2 regions of the Salinivibrio sp. SS3 genome follow, and region 1 is predicted to be linked to the other one. Evidence: predicted binding sites of a transcription regulator. Region 1 holds the regulator's gene; the other holds the start of a gene.
What was found. The regulator CRP, encoded in region 1, controls carbon source genes, mostly activating them, when cyclic AMP is high. The targets are predictions, from matches to a motif close to TGTGANNNNNNTCACA.

Region 1 (4,145 bases):
AACACTTGCCGAAGAGAGTGAATATGCGTCTTGGGTGGCGGCACACGGTTATGGTGCCAACCATTTTACCGTGAGTGTGAATCAGCTGAATGCGCATGATGATTGCCTCTCGGTGAATAACCGATTGCGCGACAATGGCTTTGCGATTAACGAGTCAGGCGGGGAAGTCAAAGGTGACGCGTCGGTGTATCTGGAGCAATCCTCCACCATGGCAGATCGCGTGCCAGTTGCTTTTTCTGATGACACGCAAACCATCCCGGGTGGTTTTTATGAGTTTGCTAAGCGTTATGTTCTGCCCAATGGTGAGCTTTACCAAGGTTTTGTGGCTGCCTCGGCAGACAAAATCTTTGAAAGCACCCATTAGTGCGTCGCGCATCGCTTAATCGACATCATAGGAAAAAGGGAGCGTGTACTATGCTCCCTTTTTTATCGTCTATTGAGCCTCGATATCGAGCCAATACGTGTCTGGAATGGCTTGTGTTTCGTTGCTTAAATGCGGGTTATCGACCCGGATCACGGTGCGTTCACCAATGTTGGCTTTTTCAAACGTTTCTTTGACCAGCGGAGCGTTGTTGAAAAACTCAATAAATGATCCGTCTTGGTATGCCGCTTCAAAAGCACCATTCAACATGTCGGCGACGTCAGCATGTTGCGGAGACACAAACAGGAACATCGGGAAGCGATAGATCAGCATCAGATGCGGGTCAACTAACAGATTACCGTATTGTGGCCGCTCGGCTAATTCACTAAAAGGCTCAATCAAGGCACGCGGGAAGAGATCAGCACGACCTGTATCAACCACTTTGAAAATATTTTCAAAGCTCGATATTTCGCGTACGCGAAATCCCGCTGAGTTGAGCACCTTGACGTCGGCCCAGCCCTGTCCCTGAATCATAGTAAGAGACTGCAAATCACCCGCGCTACTTATCTGAGCGAGTTGGGGCTCCGTGGCTTGGTTGGTAATAAACAGGCGATGGCCGAGTAGACCACGAAACACGGGATAGCGAATGGGGATCAGTTCAGATTCCAGCGTGCGGTCGGCACCCAGCCAGTCGATAGTGAGCTTGCCTTGCTTGAGCATTTCCACCTTACGAGACTGAGAGCCAATTTGGCCGTCAAAAGCTTGCAAGGTGACAGGCTCTCCTGATTTTTCGGCAAGAAACTCAATCAGCTCAATGGCATAGAGATCAAGCGCCGACCCAGCGCGTGGCTCGGGGTGCACAATTGTGGTATTGGACACGGCATGGGCTGAAAACACAGAGAGCGCCAAGGCGGTGAGAGAAACCATGAGTTTTTTCATAAACGATACCTTGTTAGTTTTATGTTAACCATATCGTTTTGAGTGTAGAAGTTATCCAGACGCTTGCCAGAAAGCGGAGATAAAAAAACCGACGCCAGGGCGTCGGTTGGTGATACAGAGAGCGGCGCAATTAGCGTGTGCCGTATACCACGATGGTTTTACCGTGTGCGGAAATGAGGTTTTGCTCTTCCAGCATTTTGAGGATACGTCCCACGGTTTCACGCGAACAGCCGACGATTTGGCCAATTTCCTGACGGGTGATCTTAATTTGCATACCATCAGGGTGAGTCATGGCATCCGGCTGTTTAGCCAAGTTCAACAAGGTTTGCGCGATGCGGCCTGTGACGTCCAGGAAGGCGAGATCCCCGACCTTTTGGCTCGTTACCTGCAAACGACGCGCCATTTGTGAAGACAGGCGCATTAAGATGTCAGGATTCACTTGAATGAGCTGGCGGAACTTCTTAAACGAAATTTCTGCCACTTCACACGGTGATTTAGCGCGCACCCAAGCAGTGCGCTCCTGGTCTTCTTCGAAAAGTCCGAGCTCACCAATGAAGTCACCTTGGTTAAGGTAAGACAGGATCATTTCCTTGCCTTCTTCATCTTTGATCAGTACGGCCACAGACCCTTTCACGATGTAATACAAGGTCTCCGCCTTCTCACCTGCATGGATAAGCGTGCTTTTAGACGGATACTTATGAATATGACAATGTGAAAGGAACCACTCGAGTGTAGGGTCTGTTTGAGGTTTTCCTGGAACCATATAACTTATTTCCTCTGCATGTGTTGCCCGGCAACAACGTCCTATCTTTGTCTGAGGGGTAACCCATCAGATCATTGCACAGAATACGAAGTCTGAACGCGGGCTACAAGCTCACTGTATGTTAACAAGAGTGTATCTTTTTTTGTTGGTGATTTCTTGATTTTGATCTAGGCCAACCGCCTAAAAATCTGGCAAAAACGTGGCTAAGATCACGGCTTGAGAAGTAATACATCATGGATGCGCTACGCCTTAGCCAATCTTGCCTTTTTCTATCAATTGTTGGATCAATGGACGGATGATCAATTCCATCGCAAAGCCCATTTTTCCTCCCGGCACCACTAAGGTGTTATGCCGTGACATAAACGACCCGGTGATCATTTGCAACAGATAAGGGAAGTCGACGTTTTTCATTCCACGAAAGCGGATCACCACAAAACTTTCATCCAAAGACGGGATACCTTTGGCATTTAATGGGTTTGAGGTATCTACCGTCGGCACGCGTTGAAAGTTGATATGGGTGCGAGAAAACTGCGGGGTGATGTAGTGCAGGTAATCATCCATTGAGCGCACAATCGAGTCGGTCACCGCCTCACGAGAGTGGCCTCTATCGCGCGTATCGCGGACAAATTTTTGAATCCACTCTAGGTTGACGATCGGCACCATTCCAATCAAGAGATCGACATGCTGTGCAACATTGACATCACCATCGACCACCCCGCCGTGCAGTCCCTCGTAAAACAATACATTGGTATTGTCGGCTAAGTCTTGCCATGGCGTGAAGGTGCCAGGCATTTGGTTATAGGGCACCGCTTCATCAAAGGTATGTAAATAGCGGCGATATTTCCCGGTGCCTTGCTCACCATACTCACGGAAAAACTGCTCGAGCCGCGGGAAATCGTTGGCCGTGGGGCCAAAGTAGCTGATATGTTTGCCTTGTTCACGTGCTTTACGGATCTCGACGTCCATTTCAGGACGGGTAAAGCGATGAAAGCTATCCCCTTCTAGCCAGGCCGCTTTGATGTTCATCATCTGGAACATCTTTCGGAAGGCTTCCGAGGTGGTGGTGGTACCGGCTCCTGATGAGCCGGTGACCGCAATAATAGGATGTTTAGCCGACATGACGCGCCCTGTCATTCAGTCTGAATTTGTATCGCGATACGGCGTGTACTGCGATGCTAAGAGCCGAGTGCTGTTTTACGACGAATATCCACTGTCTCGTGCAACTCGGAATATACAATCACGGCGTCCCCGGATTGCAATTGTTGGCGAACATCATCCACTTTTTGTGCAAAGCTGACTTCTTGCTCACCATAATCGGTTCCTTCCCGTAACACAAAGTGCTCGATTAACGCTGTCAGCGTCTCGTCAGGAATCGACTGCCATGGAACCATCATACTACATCACCTTTTATTGATCTCAGGATGGCATCCTCGGATGCCTGATGTGAATGTTGTGAATTGGCTCGCATTTTACCCGATCATACCAGTCAATGCAGTGGTTCTCTTTGCTTCCTTTGACGGTGTTAACGCGCCGACTTACTCAGTGACTCATGCGGCAAATAAGCGGCGAGCCAGCCAGGCACCGCTTGCTCAAGCCAAAACTGAGGTTGGCGCCAACTACCGGCGACAAAGCCAACATGGCCGCCATGCTCAGTGAGTTGATAGTCAATGTTCGCGGGTAATGGGGAGGTTGGGATCACCGCGTCGGTCATAAAAGGATCGTCTTTGGCATGAATGATGGCCAACGGTGTCTTAATGGTATTAAGCACGGAAAGGCCGCTACAGGCGTGATAATAATGGTGCGCATCGTCAAAGCCATGAAGCGGGGCTGTCACGGTTTGGTCAAACTCGAACAGGGTTTTTATCGTCGGGCGCTCCCCCGCGTGCCATCGGCCCACTTGTTGATGACGTGTGAGTTTTTCCGCTAGGGTTTGGCGCATCGAGCGCAACAAATAGGCTTGATAAACACGGGAAAAGCCTTGTTGGATACGCATCGAGCAGGCGGCAAGGTCAAGTGGCGGCGACACGGCGCAGCCACAGGCCACGATGGGATCATCGTGATAGTCCGCCAGGTAACGCACCA
Region 2 (4,145 bases), on a different contig from region 1:
TTCAAGTGCTGACGCTTATATTCATGCAGACGCTTAATTTGTACATCAAAAATCGCATCGGTATTGAGGGTAATATCGAGGTGCTCTTTAACCCATCCCGCCAAACGCTGCTTGTTGCGCTTTTTGACATCCATGAATATCTTTTGAAACGCAGTATCATCGGCGTATTGAGCAATCTGCTCGAGTTGCTCTAATTGCGCTGGCCACTGCTCACCGATTTTTTCACTGATCAAGTTGGACAAGTCAGGGTTACAGAACTTCAACCAGCGACGCGGTGTAATGCCATTGGTCACATTTTGAATGCGGCCCGGATATAGCGCATCAAATTCTGGGAATAAATCACGCTTAACTAACTGAGAGTGCAACGCCGCAACGCCATTTACCGCATAAGAGCCAACCACACATAGATTCGCCATACGCACCATGCGCTCACCTTTGTCGTCAATCACTGACAACACCTGCTTTTTCGCCACATCGCCGGGCCACTTCGCTTCTACCTCTTGCATGAAGCGATGGTTAATCTCAAAAATGATCTCCATATGACGCGGCAGCAAGCGCGCAATCAACGCCTCACTCCAGGTTTCCAGCGCTTCGGGCAGTAAGGTGTGGTTAGTGTAAGCAAAAGTACGACTGGCGATTGACCACGCCTCATCCCAGCCCAGACGATAATCATCCAGCAATACGCGCATCAGCTCAGGAATCGCGATGGTGGGGTGGGTGTCGTTTAATTGAATGGTTTCATACTCTGGCAACGCCGCTAGAGCATGACCAGCCTCTAGGTGACGACGGAGGATATCTGCGACCGAGGCGGCACTGTGGAAGTACTGCTGCATCAAGCGCAGCGTTTTACCTGCGTCGTGGTTATCGTTCGGGTACAAGACTTTGGTCAAATTACCCGCATCGATATCAGCTTGCTGCGCATGGGTGTAGTCGCCTGCATTAAAAGCATCAAGCGCGAACGGTGTCAGTGCTCGACCTTCCCACAAACGCAATGGGTAAACGGTGTTGCTTTGGTAACCGACAATGGGTAAGTCCCAAGGCATTGCCTGGATTTTCAAGCTCGGCACCCATTGACGATAGGTATGCCCTGCTTCTTCAACGACCTCAACATGGCCATAAAAGCCGATAATTTGGGATAATTCAGGACGTACCAGTTCCCATGGGTAGCCTTCCGGTTCGCGCCACGCATCAGGTGCCTCTTGCTGCGCCCCTTCATGAAAAGACTGACGGAAAAGCCCATATTCATAATGTAATCCGTAACCCACTGCTGGATACTGCTGTGCCGCCAAAGAGTCCATAAAACAGGCCGCCAGACGTCCCAAGCCGCCATTACCCAGAGACGGATCACGCTCTTGTTCGAGTAAATCCGTTAACCCAAGCCCAAGCTCACTCACGGCATCGGCGATAGCATCGTACAAGCCCATGCTAATGAGGTTGTTCCCGGTTAAACGACCAATCAAAAACTCGAGGGATAAATAGTTAACACTTTTCGCTTGTTTAATGGCTTGATCGTGTTCAGTGGCCACCAAGTCACTCGTCGTGTGTTCGGCTAATGCACGGCCAAGCGCGAGGTACCAGTCACGCAGTTGAGCAGTATCTGGTGCGTGACCTAGCTGGGTTAAGTGTTGAACCATACTGATTTTAAACGCACTTTTATCAAACGCATGTTGCTGTTTTGGTGTCATGTCGTTGCTCTCGATAATGGAATGAAACCTTGATGGTTAGTCATCCTGCCCAACCCGAGCACGGCAAACATCCTCCCACGTCGTTCTCATCAAAGGAGGAGACCATAGGGCGTAGAGAGCCAGGTCACACATCAACAGTGAGCGGGCTCTCATCAAAATGAAGCACAGCCCACTGACTGGTGATCTTCATCACGCTATGAGACAAAAGCCTGTCTAAGCCGGCGATGAAAAAAACCGTCTAGCCTTTGGTGATTTTTGTGCGCTAGCGCAAATTAAACCCTTACAAACCAACATCAATGTGTACACCGACGATAAAAAAAGCCAAGAACAAGGCAATTAAGTGATATATATCACAATTATAAGGCGTAGTTGCACTAAATTAGGGCACCCGTTAAGAGATCAGGGATAGATCATAGTTTGTGTCTTTGAAGTTACATACACTGCAATCAGGACAGAGGTGCGCACCAAAGATGACGCACCGCATTTGTAGTGAAGGACAGTGTCTTATGTGGATCCCATCAAAGCTGACTCGGCCTGGACGGCTTTATAACGCGATATTGCGCCCGCGAGTGCTCGATATTTTACAACAAGCCCCCCACTATAAGCTGGTGCTGTTTCGCTCTCCGGCCGGTTATGGCAAAACCACCATGGCTGCCCAGTGGCTCGCCGATCAACCCAATGTCGGTTGGTTTAGCATTGATGACAGTGATAACGACAGCTTTCGCTTCATAAACTATTTATTACAAGCGTTGCACCAAGCCACCCAAGAAGGCTGCGCTAATACGATAAAACTGGCGGAAAAACGCCAATTCTCATCACTTCGTGCGCTCTTGTCTGATGTTTTTGCCGAACTGGCCGGGTTTCACGCCAGCAGCTATTTGGTGCTGGACGACTATCAACTAGTTGATAACGAAGAAATCCATGAAGCGATGCGCTTTTTCATCAAGCACATGCCAGAGAACCTCACGTTAGTGGTGACGTCACGCGCTAACCCACCACTGGGCACCGCGAACTTACGCGTGCGAGACCTGATGATCGAGATAGGCAACGAGCTTCTCGCGTTCGATAACGAAGAGACAACCCGGTTTTTCAACCAACGTATCGACGATGGCGTCGATGAATCGACCGCAAATGCCTTATGTACCTACGTCGAAGGTTGGCCATCCGCGCTGCAACTGATCGCCATTCAAGCGCAGCACCAAAAACGCACGCTAATGCAAAGCGCCGCCTCGTGTGCAGAATTCAACCATGCCCATCTTTGGGACTATCTAGCGGAAGAAGTTTTCGACTTGCTTGACACGGAGACACGTCAGTTTCTGATGAAAGTCTCAGTGTTAGAAATGTTCAATGATGAACTGGTTTTCGCCTTGACCGAGCGAGAAGACGCCCTGGGCATGCTTGAGTCACTGAATCGCTATGGTTTGTTTATCTATGCGCTGGAGGGGGATAACAATTGGTTCCGGTTTCACCATTTATTCGCGGAGTTTTTGGCCCACGAGCGCCAAGCCAGGATCCCCCACCAGCAACAAACCTTGCATCGACACGCGGCACTGGCTTGGCTAAAGCTGCAGTCCCCTCATCAAGCCTTGCGCCACGCACGCTATGCCAAAGACGATGCGTTGCTGGCCGATATCCTCAATCAACACGGCTGGCGTATGTTCAATCGTGGCGAACTATCCACACTCGAATCCGCGATTATCAAGCTCAGTGATGAGCTTTTATACCAATACCCCAATTTGAGCTTACTGCGTGCTTGGTTAGCACAAAGCCAACATAGGTATCACGAAGTTGGCGAGTTATTGGCCAGTGCCGAAAAGGCGTATCAAGCCCGCGACATTCCACTGGATATTGATTACCAAGGCAATGCCAATGCCCTGCTTGCCCAAGTAGCCATTAATGCGAATGAGCCTGAGCAAGCGATGCAGCTGGCAGAAAAAGCACTCGAGCAACTCGATAGCGCCAATTACCGAGGACGTATTGTCGCGACTTCCGTGGTTGGCGAGGTGAATCATGTGCTCGGCGAACTGGATCGCGCTTTATCCATGATGCAACAAACGGAAAAGTTAGCGCGCCAGCATCAGGTATATCACCAAGCGCTGTGGGCCATTTTACAGCAAAGTGAAATTCTCCTGGCACAAGGCTATGTGCAAGCCGCGTTTGAGTTGCTCGACAGCGCCGATCAGCTCATTGAAGATCAGCAATTGCATCAAGTTCCTTTACATGAATTTGCTCTACGGCTTCGCGCCCAAATACTCTGGTGTTGGAACCGTCTGGATGAAGCTGAAGCCTGTGCGTATAAGGGGCTACAGGTTTTGGAAAACCAACCGCCGAGCAAGCATTTGCATAGCTACTCTATGCTCGCGCGCGTGGCTGTTAGTCGCGGTGAGTTAGATAAAGCGGCCAAAAGCATTGAGCACATAGAGCACCTTCTACGAGAATCAGTTTATCATGTTGATTGGA

Region 2: the regulator CRP is predicted to act here: its motif matches at 2,025-2,040, upstream of malT (HTH-type transcriptional regulator MalT).

The regions. Positions count from the first base shown of each region.
Region 1 covers NZ_MEBQ01000012.1:14,397-18,541, reverse strand. Annotated here, with positions in the region: gene BGL48_RS06220 (DUF1338 domain-containing protein) at 1-364, shown strand, start outside; gene BGL48_RS06215 (hypothetical protein) at 434-1,300, opposite strand; gene crp (cAMP-activated global transcriptional regulator CRP) at 1,431-2,063, opposite strand; gene BGL48_RS06205 (phosphoribulokinase) at 2,313-3,182, opposite strand; gene BGL48_RS06200 (YheU family protein) at 3,239-3,457, opposite strand; gene BGL48_RS06195 (hydrolase) at 3,586-4,145, opposite strand, start outside.
Region 2 covers NZ_MEBQ01000043.1:115,918-120,062, reverse strand. Annotated here, with positions in the region: gene BGL48_RS12395 (glycogen/starch/alpha-glucan phosphorylase) at 1-1,685, opposite strand, end outside; gene malT (HTH-type transcriptional regulator MalT) at 2,192-4,145, shown strand, end outside.